Regions from separate parts of the Streptomyces sp. NPDC093546 genome, predicted to be linked through region 2. Evidence: predicted binding sites of a transcription regulator. Region 2 holds the regulator's gene; the other holds the start of a gene.
The links. The regulator HspR, encoded in region 2, represses chaperone genes until heat shock. The targets are predictions, from matches to a motif close to TTGAGNNNNNNNNNCTCAA.

Region 1: the regulator HspR is predicted to act here: its motif matches at 3,960-3,978, upstream of lon (endopeptidase La).

What each region holds. Positions count from the first base shown of each region.
Region 1 covers NZ_JBIWJG010000001.1:149,041-156,148, reverse strand. Annotated here, with positions in the region: gene ACIRNI_RS00750 (tetratricopeptide repeat protein) at 1-1,427, shown strand, start outside; gene lon (endopeptidase La) at 1,517-3,937, opposite strand; gene ACIRNI_RS00740 (DUF4259 domain-containing protein) at 4,096-4,500, shown strand; gene ACIRNI_RS00735 (rhomboid-like protein) at 4,527-5,267, opposite strand; gene ACIRNI_RS00730 (spermidine synthase) at 5,457-6,131, shown strand; gene ACIRNI_RS00725 (response regulator transcription factor) at 6,229-6,966, shown strand; gene ACIRNI_RS00720 (ATP-binding protein) at 6,963-7,108, shown strand, end outside.
Region 2 covers NZ_JBIWJG010000002.1:451,004-458,111, forward strand. Annotated here, with positions in the region: gene dnaK (molecular chaperone DnaK) at 1-1,304, shown strand, start outside; gene grpE (nucleotide exchange factor GrpE) at 1,301-2,038, shown strand; gene dnaJ (molecular chaperone DnaJ) at 2,069-3,253, shown strand; gene ACIRNI_RS05210 (heat shock protein transcriptional repressor HspR) at 3,261-3,713, shown strand; gene ACIRNI_RS05215 (DUF4232 domain-containing protein) at 3,782-4,354, shown strand; gene ACIRNI_RS05220 (helix-turn-helix transcriptional regulator) at 4,368-5,384, opposite strand; gene ACIRNI_RS05225 (hypothetical protein) at 5,480-5,761, shown strand; gene ACIRNI_RS05230 ((2Fe-2S)-binding protein) at 5,758-6,075, shown strand; gene ACIRNI_RS05235 (pyridoxamine 5'-phosphate oxidase family protein) at 6,181-6,594, opposite strand; gene clpB (ATP-dependent chaperone ClpB) at 6,710-7,108, shown strand, end outside.

The sequences.
Region 1 (7,108 bases), on a different contig from region 2:
AAGAGGCCGCCGCCGGTTACCGCAAGGCGGGCAACCGCGAACGCGAGCGCGTGATGCTGCACACCCTCGCCATCCATCTCGCTCAGCTGCACCGGCACGCCGAGGCGATCACCGCGTACCGGCAGGCGCTGGGAATCTGCCGGGAGCTCGGCGACCGCGACGGCGAGCTGGCGGTGCTGCTCAGCCTCTCCCTCGTCCTCACGTACGAAGGCCGGTACGAGGAGGCCGTGCCCGTCTGCGAGCAGGCCGCTGCCGGTTACCGCGAGGCCGGTGACCCGGCGCACGAGGGGGAAGTACTCGACCGGCTCGGATCCGCGCTGATGGAGCTGGGGCGCGTCGAGGAGTCGGTCACCGCCCGGCAGCGGGCCGTCACCGCGTTCCGCGCCGCCGGTGACGCACGCGGCGAGGCAGCGGCGTACGGCGGACTCGGCGAATCACTGCTCAGGGCGGGGCGGCACGCGGACGCCGTCGCCGCCGGCCGGCACGCCGCCGCGACGCACCGGCGGTCCGGTGACCGCGCCCGGGAGGGCCACGCGCTCACCGTCGTCGGGCGCGGCCTGAACGGGCAGGGAAAGCCGAGGAAGGCCGTCACCGTCTGTACGGAGGCCGTCGAGCTCTTCCGCGGGGCCGGCAACGGCCGCGGCGAGGCCGAAGCGCTGCTCCACCTCGCAGACGCCCTCTCCTCGGCGGGCCGGCAGGCGGAGTCCCTGGCCGTCGTACGACAGGCCGTCGACCGGTACCGGGAGGCGGGCGACCCCCGTGGCGAGGGCCTGGCTCTCTACCGCTTGGGCGAGGGGCTCATGGCCGAGGGCCGGTACGACGAGGCCGTCCCCACGTACGAGCGCGCTGCCGCTCTCTTCCGGGAGATCGACCTCGCCGGCATGGAAGGGTCCGCGCTCCTCAACCTGTGCCGCGCCCTGCGGGCGCTGGACCGGGACGAAGAGGCCGTCACCGCCTACCGGCGGGCCGCCGCCGTCTACCCGCGGACGGGCGACCGCGCACGGGAGTCCCAGGTCCACTTCCACCTGGCCCACCTCCTGGAGAAGATGGGCCGCCCCGGGGAAGCCGCCCCGGCCTACCGGCGCGCCGCGGAGCTGTTCCGGGCCCGAGAGGACCGCGCCAACGAAGGCCAGGCGCTGTTCCGGCTCGGCATCGTCACCGTGGGACTCCGGCAGTACGAGCAGTCCCTCCCCGCGTTCGAGCGGTACCTGCAGATCTGCCGGGAGACCGCCGACGGCCAGGGAGAGGGCATGGCTCTGCTCCTGCTCGGCGGCCTGCTGGTGGACGTGGGACGGTACGAGGAGGCCGTCACCGTCAACCAGCAGGCGGCCGACCACTTCCGCCGGTCCGGCAACCCGGACTCGGTGAACCTGGCTCTGAGCCATCGGGGCAAGGCGCTGCGCGCGCTGGGGCGCGGTAACGGGTAGGGCCTGCGCGCGGGCGCACGACGGCCCGCTCGCCGACGTACGGGCGAGCGGGCCGTCGGTGTCCCGTGGGGTCGGGCCGGTCGGACCGGTCAGGCCGCCGTCTGGACCGGGACCTCCGAGGTCGCCGGGGAGAGGGCGAGCTCCAGCACCTGGCGGACGTCCGTCACCGGGTGGACCTCCAGCTTGTCGAGGATCTCGGCCGGGACGTCGTCCAGATCCGCCTCGTTGCGCTTGGGGATGATCACCGTCGTGATCCCGGCCCGGTGGGCGGCCAGCAGCTTCTGCTTCACGCCGCCGATGGGCAGGACGCGCCCGGTCAGCGAGACCTCGCCCGTCATGGCGACGTCGGTGCGGACCAGGCGGCCGCTCAGCAGGGAGGCGAGCGCCGTCGTCATGGTGATGCCCGCGCTCGGGCCGTCCTTCGGGACCGCGCCCGCCGGGAAGTGGATGTGCACGCCGCGGTCCTTCAGGCCCGTGACCGGCAGTTCCAGCTCGGCGCCGTGCGAGCGCAGGAAGCTCAGCGCGATCTGCGCGGACTCCTTCATCACCTCGCCGAGCTGGCCGGTCAGGGTCAGACCCGCCGCGCCCGTCTCCGGGTCGGCCAGGGACGCCTCCACGAAGAGCACGTCACCGCCCGCGCCGGTGACCGCGAGACCGGTCGCCACGCCCGGCACGGCGGTACGGCGCTCGGCCGGGTCCTGGGCGGACTCGGGCACGTGGTGCGGGCGCCCGATGAGCCCGCGCAGATCGTCCTCGCCGATCGTGAAGGGCAGCTCCCGCTCGCCGAGCTCGTGCTGGGCGGCGACCTTGCGCAGCAGCCGGGCGATCGACCGCTCCAGGTTCCGCACGCCCGCCTCGCGCGTGTACTCGCCGGCCAGCTTGCGCAGCGCCGGCTCGTCGATGGCGACCTCGCCCGCCTCGATGCCGGCCCGCTCCAGCTGGCGCGGGAGCAGGTGGTCCCGGGCGATGACGATCTTCTCGTCCTCGGTGTAGCCGTCGAGGCGGACGATCTCCATGCGGTCGGCCAGCGCCTCCGGGATGGCCTCCAGGACGTTGGCCGTGGCCAGGAAGACGACGTCGCTCAGGTCGAGCTCGACCTCCAGGTAGTGGTCGCGGAACGTGTGGTTCTGGGCCGGGTCCAGCACCTCCAGCAGCGCCGCCGCCGGGTCGCCGCGGAAGTCGGATCCCACCTTGTCGATCTCGTCGAGCAGGACCACCGGGTTCATCGACCCGGCCTCCTTGACGGCCCGTACGATCCGGCCGGGCAGCGCGCCCACGTACGTACGCCGGTGACCGCGGATCTCCGCCTCGTCGCGTACGCCGCCGAGGGCGACGCGCACGAACTTCCGGCCCATCGCGTGCGCGACGGACTCGCCGAGCGAGGTCTTTCCGACACCCGGAGGCCCGACCAGCGCCAGGACGGCTCCCCCGCGCCGCCCGCCCACGACGCCCAGGCCGCGGTCGGCGCGCCGCTTGCGCACCGCGAGGTACTCGGTGATCCGCTCCTTGACGTCCTCCAGGCCCGCGTGCTCGGCGTCGAGGGTCTCCTTGGCGCCCTTGATGTCGTACTGGTCCTCGGTGCGTTCGTTCCACGGCATCTCGAGGACCGTGTCCAGCCAGGTGCGGATCCACGAGCCCTCGGGCGACTGGTCCGAGGACCGCTCCAGCTTGGCGACCTCCTTCAGCGCCGCCTCGCGCACCTTCTCGGGCAGGTCGGCGGCCTCGACGCGGGTCCGGTAGTCGTCGGCCTCGTCGCCGTCGCCGGAGTCGCCGTTGAGCTCGCGCAGCTCCTTGCGTACGGCTTCGAGCTGACGGCGCAGCAGGAACTCGCGCTGCTGCTTGTCGACGCCCTCCTGGACGTCCTTGGCGATCGACTCGGCGACGTCCTGCTCGGCGAGGTGTTCGCGCAGCTGCTCGGTGGCGAGCCTCAGCCGCGCGACCGGGTCCTCGGTCTCCAGCAGCTCCACCTTCTGAGCGGTGGTCAGGAAGGGCGAGTAGCCGGAGTTGTCGGCGAGGGCGGAGACCCCGTCGATCTGCTGGACGCGGTCCACGACCTGCCAGGCGCCGCGCTTCTTCAGCCAGCTGGTGGCGAGGGCCTTGTACTCCTTGACGAGCTCGGCGACCGCGCCGGGCAGCGGGTCCGGGACCTTCTCCTCGACCTGCGCGCCCTCGACCCACAGGGCGGCGCCCGGTCCGGTCGTCCCGGCGCCGATCTTGACCCGGTGCCGGCCGCGGATGAGCGCGCCGGGGTCCCCGTCGGAGAGCCGGCCCACCTGCTCGACCGTGCCCAGGACGCCGGTACCGGCGTACGTGCCGTCGATGCGGGGCACCAGCAGCACCTTCGGCTTGCCCTTCGCGTCCCCCTCGGTCCGGGCCGCCGCCTGAGCGGCCTCGACGGCGGCACGCACCTCACTGTCGGTGAGGTCCAGGGGCACCACCATCCCCGGCAGGACGACCTCGTCATCGAGCGGCAGCACGGGCAAGGTGAGCGGTGTGGACGACGAAGCCATGATCTCCCCTTCGGCAGTCAAGTTGAGCTGTACCCACTCAATGCTTGCGAGCCGTCAGGTGTTCCCCGGTACGCGTTCGCTGACAGCGATCACGCCGGTGGGCGTTGCCAGAGGTGCCTGCCACCATGCCGGGACACCACCACACGCGGGAGAGGCACATGGGCACCTGGGACACCGGCCCCTTCGACAACGACATCGCCGCCGACTTCGCCGGCGACCTCGACGAGGCGGCGGAGGACGAGCGCGCGGGCCTGCTCCGCGACGCCCTCGCCCGCGCCGCCGGCACCACCGGCCACCTGGACGCGGACGTCGCCGACACGGCCGTCGCCGCGGCCGCCCTGGTCGCCGCGCAGTGCCCCGGCGGAGAGCCCACCGATCCGGTCTACGGCCCCGAGGAACCCCTCCCCGACCTCACGCCGCTGCGCCGCCTCGCCCTCGACGCCCTGGACCGGGTCGTGTCGGAGCCGTCCGAGCTGCTGGAGCTCTGGGCCGGGGCGGAGGGCGCCCCCTGGCGCGCGGGCGTCGAGCGCATACGACTGAGCCTTGTCAGTGGCACCCCCTAGGGGTGTTCTCGTCGCCGCTGTCGCCATCACTCCTGCCTCCGCCGCGCCGCCCGCCGCGCCAGCGGCCAGCCGCCGACGCCGACCAACAGGGCCAGCGGATGGCCCCAGTTGCTGAGGGGATCCTCCAGCGCCAGCAAGTCCTGGAGCAGCATCACGGACACCCACGCGAGCACGACGGCCCGCGCCATCGGGTTCAGCAGCCCGGCCAGCGCGCCGACGCTCGCCATCAGGCCGAAGCTGATGCCGTAGTCGAGGCGGTGCAGGGACGTGTGCGGCAGATGGCCCGCCAGGACGGACAGGGCCACCGGGATCTCGGTCGCCAGCGTCGCCACCACGTGCCCCACCAGGAACACCGCGGCGGCCCGCCAGGCCCCGATGCGGCGCTCCAGCGCGGTGAGGACGAAGACGAAGCCGATGGCGTACGGCGAGAAGAGACCGCCCGCGACCCACAGCGCGCTCGCGACCAGGACGAGCAGAGGGGTCCGGGAGAGGTGGGCGACGTCGGTGCTGGAGCCGTGCAGCAGCGCGGAGACGGTGGCGGCGTCGCCGTACTCGGCGAAGAGCGAGGTGGCGACGAGAACGAGGGCGTAGCAGAAGGTGAAGGGCGTACCGGTCGGTGTGGGCAGCAGCCGGCCGGCGCCGCGCCACGACCTCGACGAACCGGCGCCCGAAGCCTCCGCGCTCGCGAGCCCCACGCCGCAAGCATCCGCGCTCGCGAGCCCCACGCCGCCGTCGTCCGTCTCGCGCGCCGCCTTGAGCCGGTGCACCGCGGGCCGCCTTTCGCCTCTCCTCGACACCCCCCGACAACCCCCGCTCACACCTTGCCCCATCAGCCGACGCGACCATCAACCGGCCGCCCATGACGTGAATCACACCGGCACGCCCCGCCCGCACCAAGTCCCGGGCCGGCGGCGGCACTTCCCCGGCCGTTCCTCCGACTCACTAACCTGGAACCCATGGCAGTCACGACCCTCGACCGACGCGAAGGCCCGTACGGCGAAGTGGTGCTGCGCCGACGCGGCGACGACCACTTCGAGATCATCGCCAACGGCACCTTCCTGATGGACACCTCCGACGGCCGCTCGGAGCGGCTGCTCGTCGACGCGGCGCTCGCCGCCCTCGAGGCGCACGGCGCACGCCCGGGCGCCTGCGTCCTCATCGGCGGCCTCGGCGTCGGCTTCTCCCTCGCCCACGCCGCCGCGAACCCCGCCTGGGGCCGCATCGCGGTCGTCGAGCGCGAGCAGGCGATCATCGACTGGCACCGCGAAGGCCCGCTCGCCGCCATCTCGGGGGCCGCGCTCGCCGACCCCCGCACGGTCCTGCTCCACACCGACCTGGTCGAGTACGTCCGCACCTCGCCCGACACGTACGACGCGCTCTGCCTGGACATCGACAACGGGCCGGACTGGACCGTCACCGAGGACAACGACAGCCTCTACTCGCCGGCCGGTCTGGCGGCCTGCGCGGCCCGCCTCAACCCCGGCGGAATCCTGGCGGTCTGGTCCGCGCAGCCGTCGGCCGATTTCGAAGAGTCATTGCGGAATGCCGGATTCAGCGGGGTAAGAACCGAAGAAATCCCCGTTGCCCGGGGCGTACCGGACGTGGTCCACCTCGCCGTTCGCCCTGCGTAGCCGGGAGCCGGTCCGTGCCTTTAGGCTGCTGGCCTGACACACGGATCTACACGCGGTTCGCGACGCATGCGAGGCGTACGCGAACAGGGGCGGGGCGATGGAGCAGACACACACCAGCAACACCGGTACGGCGGTCACGCCGGGTGCCCAGCGCCGCGTGCTGGTCGTCGAGGACGACACCACCATCGTCGAGGCCATCTCCGCGCGGCTGCGGGCCGAGGGCTTCCTGGTGCAGACGGCGACGGACGGCCCGGCGGCCGTGGACGCCGCCGAGGCCTGGCAGCCGGACCTGATGGTCCTCGACGTCATGCTGCCGGGCTTCGACGGCCTGGAGGTGTGCCGCCGGGTGCAGGCCCAGCGGCCGGTACCGGTACTGATGCTCACCGCCCGCGACGACGAGACCGACATGCTGGTCGGGCTCGGGGTCGGGGCGGACGACTACATGACCAAGCCGTTCTCGATGCGGGAGCTGGCGGCCCGGGTGCACGTGCTGCTGCGCCGGGTGGAGCGGGCGGCGCTCGCCGCGGTGACGCCGCGCAGCGGCATCCTCCGCCTCGGCGAGCTGGAGATCGACCACGCGCAGCGCCGGGTCCGGGTGAAGGGTGACGACGTGCACCTGACCCCGACCGAGTTCGACCTGCTGGTCTGCCTGGCCAACACGCCGAGGGCGGTGCTCTCGCGCGAGCAGCTGCTCGCCGAGGTGTGGGACTGGGCGGACGCCTCCGGCACCCGGACCGTGGACAGCCACATCAAGGCGCTGCGCCGCAAGATCGGCGCGGAGCGGATCCGTACGGTCCACGGCGTCGGGTACGCGCTGGAGACCCCGGCGCCATGAGCCGGCGGCCAGCGCGGCCCGGCTCGCGGCCCCGGCTCCGCTCGCGGCTCCGGCTCGGGCTCCGCTCGCGGCTGCGGCTCCGGCCGGTCACGATCTCGATCAAGACCAAGCTGGGCACGCTCGTCGTCGTCTCGGTCTTCAT
Region 2 (7,108 bases):
GCGACGGCGTCGTCGAGGTGAAGGCCACGAACGGCGACAACCACCTCGGTGGTGACGACTGGGACCAGCGCGTCGTCGACTACCTGGTCAAGCAGTTCCAGTCCGGCCACGGCGTGGACCTGTCCAAGGACAAGATGGCCCTCCAGCGCCTCCGCGAGGCCGCCGAGAAGGCCAAGATCGAGCTGTCCTCGTCCACCGAGACCTCGATCAACCTGCCCTACATCACGGCGTCCGCCGAGGGCCCGCTGCACCTGGACGAGAAGCTCACGCGCGCCCAGTTCCAGCAGCTGACCGCGGACCTGCTGGAGCGCTGCAAGGTTCCGTTCCACAACGTCATCAAGGACGCGGGCATCGCGCTGTCCGAGATCGACCACGTCGTTCTCGTCGGTGGCTCCACCCGTATGCCGGCCGTCGCCGAGCTCGTCAAGGAGCTGACCGGCGGCAAGGAGGCCAACAAGGGTGTGAACCCGGACGAGGTCGTCGCCATCGGCGCCTCGCTCCAGGCCGGTGTCCTCAAGGGCGAGGTCAAGGACGTCCTGCTGCTCGACGTCACCCCGCTGTCCCTCGGCATTGAGACCAAGGGCGGCATCATGACCAAGCTGATCGAGCGCAACACCACGATCCCGACCAAGCGCTCGGAGATCTTCACCACGGCCGAGGACAACCAGCCGTCGGTGCAGATCCAGGTCTACCAGGGCGAGCGCGAGATCGCGGCGTACAACAAGAAGCTCGGCATGTTCGAGCTGACGGGCCTGCCGCCGGCCCCGCGCGGCGTCCCGCAGATCGAGGTCTCCTTCGACATCGACGCCAACGGCATCATGCACGTGACCGCGAAGGACCTGGGCACGGGCAAGGAGCAGAAGATGACCGTCACCGGCGGCTCCTCGCTGCCGAAGGACGAGGTCGACCGGATGCGCCAGGAGGCGGAGCAGTACGCGGAGGAGGACCACCGCCGCCGCGAGGCCGCCGAGACCCGCAACCAGGGCGAGCAGCTCGTCTACCAGACCGAGAAGTTCCTCAAGGACAACGAGGACAAGGTCCCGGGTGACGTGAAGACCGAGGTCGAGTCCGCGCTCGAGGAGCTGAAGGAGAAGCTCAAGGGCGAGGACACCGCGGAGATCCGCACCGCCACCGAGAAGGTCGCGGCCGTCTCCCAGAAGCTCGGCCAGGCCATGTACGCCGACGCGCAGGCCGCGGGCGGGGCCGCCGGTGCCGGTGAGGCTCCGGGCGCCGCCCAGGGTGCCGACGACGACGTGGTCGACGCCGAGATCGTCGACGACGAGAAGCCGAAGGGGGCCGCATGACGGAGGAGACCCCGGGCTTCGAGGAGAAGCCCGACGTCCCCTCTGGCGCCGCCACTCCCGACGACGCCGCCGAAGCCGCCGACGCCACGTCCGCCGCGGGCTCCACGAGCCCCGCGGACGACGGCCCGGCGGCCCCGGCCGGGGACGTACACGCACAGCTGGCCGGCCTGACGGCCCAGCTGGACCAGACCCGCACCGCGCTCGGCGAGCGCACCGCGGACCTCCAGCGGCTCCAGGCCGAGTACCAGAACTACCGCCGCCGCGTCGAGCGCGACCGGGTCGCGGTCAAGGAGATCGCCGTCGCGAGCCTCCTGACCGAGCTCCTGCCCGTGCTCGACGACATCGGCCGCGCCCGTGAGCACGGCGAGCTGGTGGGCGGCTTCAAGTCGGTGGCCGAATCGCTGGAGACGGTCGCCGCCAAGATGGGCCTGCAGCAGTTCGGCAAGGAGGGCGAGCCCTTCGACCCGACGATCCACGAGGCGCTCATGCACTCGTACGCGCCGGACGTCACCGAGACGACCTGCGTCGCGATCCTGCAGCCCGGGTACCGGATCGGCGAGCGGACCATCCGGCCCGCGCGCGTCGCGGTCGCCGAGCCCCAGCCGGGCGCGGCGCCCAAGGAGGCCGACGCGGCCAAGGACGCCGACAAGGACGCCGCCAAGGGGTCCGGCCCGGAGTCCGCGCAGGAGAACAAGTCCGCCGACGAGGAGAGCGGTGGCCCCGAGGAGGGCTGACGCGATGATCGTCCGAGAGGAGGGACGTCGATGAGCACGAAGGACTTCGTCGAGAAGGACTACTACAAGGTTCTCGGCGTCCCCAAGGACGCCACCGAGGCGGAGATCAAGAAGGCGTACCGGAAGCTCGCCCGCGAGTTCCACCCGGACGCCAACAAGGGCGACGCCGCCGCCGAGGCGCGCTTCAAGGAGATCTCCGAGGCGAACGACGTCCTCGGCGACCCCAAGAAGCGCAAGGAGTACGACGAGGCCCGCGCCCTCTTCGGCAACGGCGGCTTCCGGCCCGGCCCCGGCGGCGCCGGCGGCACCTTCAACTTCGACCTGGGCGACCTCTTCGGCGGCGCCCAGGGCGGGGGCGGCGGTGCCGGCGGCTTCGGCGGCGGGCTCGGGGACGTCTTCGGCGGGCTCTTCGGCGGCGGCGGCCGGCCCGGTGCCGGCGCGCGGACGCAGCCGCGCCGGGGCCAGGACATCGAGACCGAGGTGACGCTCAGCTTCACCGAGGCGGTGGAGGGGGCCACGGTCCCGCTGCGGATGTCCAGCCAGCAGCCCTGCAAGGCCTGTTCGGGCACGGGCGACAAGAACGGCACCCCGCGCGTCTGCCCGACCTGCGTCGGCACCGGTCAGGTGTCGCGCGGCACGGGCGGCGGCTTCTCGCTCACCGACCCCTGCCGGGACTGCAAGGGCCGCGGCCTGATCGCGGAGAACCCCTGCGAGGTGTGCCACGGCAGCGGCCGCGCCAAGTCCTCGCGCACCATGCAGGTCCGCATCCCGGCGGGCGTCGCCGACGGGCAGCGGATCCGGCTGCGCGGCAAGGGCGCGCCCGGCGAGCGCGGCGGCCCGGCCGGCGACCTGTACGTGGCGGTCCACGTGGACGCCCACCCGGTCTTCGGCCGCAAGGGCGACAACCTCACCGTCACGGTGCCCGTCTCGTACGACGAGGCGGCGCTCGGCGGGGAGATCAGGGTCCCGACCCTCGGCGGGCCGCCGGTCACGCTGAAGATCCCGGCCGGTACGCCCAACGGCCGTACGATGCGCGCCCGCGGCAAGGGCGCGGTGCGCAAGGACGGTACGCGCGGGGACCTGCTCGTCACCGTCGAGGTGGCGGTGCCGAAGGACCTCAACGACAAGGCGCGCGAGGCGCTGGAGACGTACCGTCAGGCGATGGCGGGTGAGGATCCGCGAGCTGAGCTGTTCCAGGCCGCGAAGGGGGCTTGAGATGGTGATGGACGGACGTCGACGCAATCCGTACGAGCTGACCGATGACACGCCGGTCTACGTCATCTCGGTGGCGGCCCAGCTGAGCGGGCTGCACCCGCAGACGCTGCGGCAGTACGACCGGCTCGGTCTGGTCTCGCCGGACCGTACGGCGGGCCGCGGCCGGCGCTACTCCGCCCGCGACATCGAGCTGCTCCGCCAGGTGCAGCAGCTGTCGCAGGACGAGGGCATCAACCTGGCCGGCATCAAGCGGATCATCGAGCTGGAGAACCAGGTCGCCGCGCTCCAGGCCCGGGTCGCCGAGCTCAGCGCGGCGGTCGAGGGCGCGGCGGCGGCGATGCGCCAGCGCGAGGCCCAGGTGCACGCTTCCTACCGGCGCGACCTCGTGCCGTACCAGGATGTGCAGCAGGCGAGCGCGCTGGTGGTGTGGCGTCCGGCCACCAAGCGGGCCGAGCAGTAACCCCGAGCGGTAACGGCTGTTCCCAGGGGCCCCCTTCGGTGTACGGAGGGGGCCTTTAGGCTGTCCGGATGCGTACCCGAAGATGCCTGCCGACGGCGGTGCTGGTGGCTCTGGCGGCCCTCGTGGCGGGCTGCGACGACGAGACGGGCGCGGCGCCCCTGCCGGTCCGTACGACGGCGCCTGCGGTGCCCTCGGCGCCGCCCGAGGCCGCCGCGTGCCCGGACTCCGGCGTACGGGTCTCCACGGGCCTCGTGAACGCCGCCATGGGGGTGCGGGGCATGGGGGTGACGCTGCTCAACTGCGGTACGGAGCCGTTCGAGGTGAGCGGCTACCCCGCGCTCGAAGTCCTCGACGCGGAGCGGCGGAAGCTCGACGTCACCGTACGGCTCGGTTCGAACCTCGACACCAGGGCGCGGCCCTCGGCGTTCGTGCTGCGGCCCGGTGAGCGGGCCGAGGCGTCGGTGATGTGGCGCAACACCGTGACCCGTACGGACGTCGTGGCGACGAACGGCGCGTACCTGCGGGTGACGCCCGCGCCCGGCGTCGCGCCGCAGACCGTCGCGCCCGGCGACGGCGGCCCGCTGGACCTCGGCAACACCGACGCGGTCGAGACCACCGCGTGGGCGAGGCCTGCGGGCTGATCGGTCCGGTCGGTCAGTCGCCGTGCTCCAGGATGCCGGACTGGGCGATGAGGTAGCCGAGTTGCGCCCGGCTGCCGCTGCCGAGCGCGGAGGCCAGCTTGGCGATGTGCGCCCGGCAGGTGCGGACGTTCATGCCGAGGCGCCGCGCGATCGCCTCGTCCACGTGGCCCTCGACCAGCAGTTTGGCGATGGAGCGCTGGACGCCGCTGATGCCGTGGGGATGGGGCTCGTAGGTGACGGGTTTCTCCAGGGGGATGGCCTGGAGCCAGAACTGCTCGAAGACGCCCACCAGGTACTCCACGAGCCCCGGGTGGCGCAGCTCCAGGGCGACCTGGCGGTCGCGGCTGGCGGGGACGAAGGCGACCTTCCGGTCCACGATGATGAGCCGGTCGATGATCTCCTCCAGCGTGCGCACCTCCACCTCGGGCCCGATGCGCTCCAGGTAGGCCAGGGTGATGGGCTGGTGGCGCGCCGTGTGCTGGTAGAGGGTCCGCATCTTGATGCCCCGGCCCAGGAGCGGCCGTACCCGGCGCAGGGCCTCGCCGAAGGTGTGGGCGCTGCGGCCGCTGCCGGGCTGTACGGTCAGGAGCTCCACCGAGCAGTCGGCGACGGCGCGGTCGAGGCTGGCGTTGATGCGCTTCAGGCCCTCCAGCACGCTGATGGCGTGGGTGTTGGACGGCATCTGCGCGCTGACCGCCATGAATGGCTCGAAAGCGTCGGCGAGGGCGAGGGTGAGCCGTCTGCGCTCCTGTATCTCCTTCTCTATCGGCAGTATCAGGTGGGCCAGCGCGGTGGACGGCGGCACGGGCCGCAGCCACTGTGCGTCGTCGGGGTCCGGTCGCAGCAGGTCCAGGTCGAGGAGACACGGGGCCGGCGCGACCTCGGCACGCGCGATGCGCCCGGCGCGAAGAGCGTCCGCGTAGAGCTGGGAACCCGTCTCGCAGAGCTCAAAGTGACTATGGGGATGTCCGTGTCCATCCCGATCCGGTTGCATATGTACACCCCCAGGCTTTTTCCGATTCAGGAACATGATGCATTGAGCCAGTGGTGAAAGCGTGGGGAGTGAGTCATCGTCATGACTGCGGGGGAGCGGGATGAATTACCGTCAAGTGAGGTTGCTCGGTCATGGCCAAGAAGCTCATACACGCCGTCGCCGGCGTCGCGCTCTTCGCTGCTGCAGGGGTGGGAATCGCGGTGTCCGCCGAGGATCCCGGCTGGGGCGCGGGGACGACGCACGTCGCTGCGGCTCTGGATCCCGGTTGGGGTGGGGCGACTCCGCTCGCCGCCGAAGCCCTGGACCCCGGTTGGGGTGCGAAGGCTCCGCTCGCCGCCGAAGCCCTGGACCCGGGCTGGGGCGGTACCGCTCCGGCCGCCAACGATCCCGGCTGGGGGTCCGCGGGCGCATGAACGTTCCCGACGACTCGCGTTTCCGTCGCGAGATGGCGTCGGCCTACCGCTCCGGGTGGCATTTCATCGACCTCGTCACGGCCGTGCCGCACAGTGGCGATTCGTTGATGGTCACCCTCTTCGGTGAGCCCATCGTCATCACGCGAGGCGACGACGAGGACATCCGCGCCTACCGCTGCCTGCGCCGGCCCCGCGGGGCCCCACAGCCCGTCCGGTGCGCCATTCGCTACGGCATGATTTTCGTCAACCTCGACCAGCGTGACCACCAGCTCGTCGAGCCGGAGACCACCACCGCCACCCCCCGCAGCGCCTGAGCGGTTCCCCCGTCGTTGTAAATCGCTCAGGTGCTTCCCCCACACAGCGGCACCATCGTGACCTGAACACGATGGTGCCGCTGTGCTTTTTGCCCGGGACGGGGCTTACGCCCGGCCCATGGCGCGCGTGAGCGCGATCTCGATGACGACCCGGTCCGGGTTGGGCGAGGGCGTGCGGCCGTAGCGCTCCGCGTACCGGGCGACCGCGTCCGCGACGACGTCCGGCTCCGTACGGATCCGGGCCACGCCCTCCAGCGTCGCCCAGCGCCCCTTGTCGACCTGGCACACCGCCACCCGCGCCCCGTCGGCGCCCGCCGCGAGCACGTTGGCGACCTTGCGGCTGTGCTTGTTGGTGATCACCCGGGCGATGCCCTTCTCGCCGCCCTCGGGGTCGTACGTCACGCCCACCGCGACGACGTGCGGTGTGCCGTCCGGGCGGGGCGTGGTGAGGGTGGACATGTGGTACTCGCGCCAGAAGCCGAGGTACGAGTCGCCGGGGTTACGGGGGTCTATGGCCATGTGCCGGAACCTACCGGGGGTGGCTTCCGCGAGCCAGCTTGAGTGGAATAGACTCAACTTTGTGTACGTTGGATGAGTCAAACCAGGAATGGGAAGAAGAGGAGGAGACGTCGACGTGGACGCCGAGCTGACCAACCGGAGCCGGGACGCGCTCAACGCGGCCACCAGCCGCGCCGTGTCCGACGGGCACCCCGACCTGACCCCCGCGCACCTGCTGCTCGCGCTGCTGGAGGGCCAGGACAACGAGAACATCATCGACCTGCTCGCCGCCGTCGACGCCGACCAGGCCGCGCTGCGCTCGGGCGCCGAGCGGCTGCTCGCCGCCCAGCCCAGCGTCACCGGCTCCACCGTCGCCCCGCCCCAGCCCAACCGTGACCTGCTCGCCGTCGTCGCCGACGCCACGCAGCGCGCCAAGGAGCTCGGCGACGACTACGTATCGACCGAACACCTGCTCATCGGGGTCGCCGCCAAGGGCGGCCAGGCGGGCGAGCTGCTGGAGCGGCAAGGCGCCGGG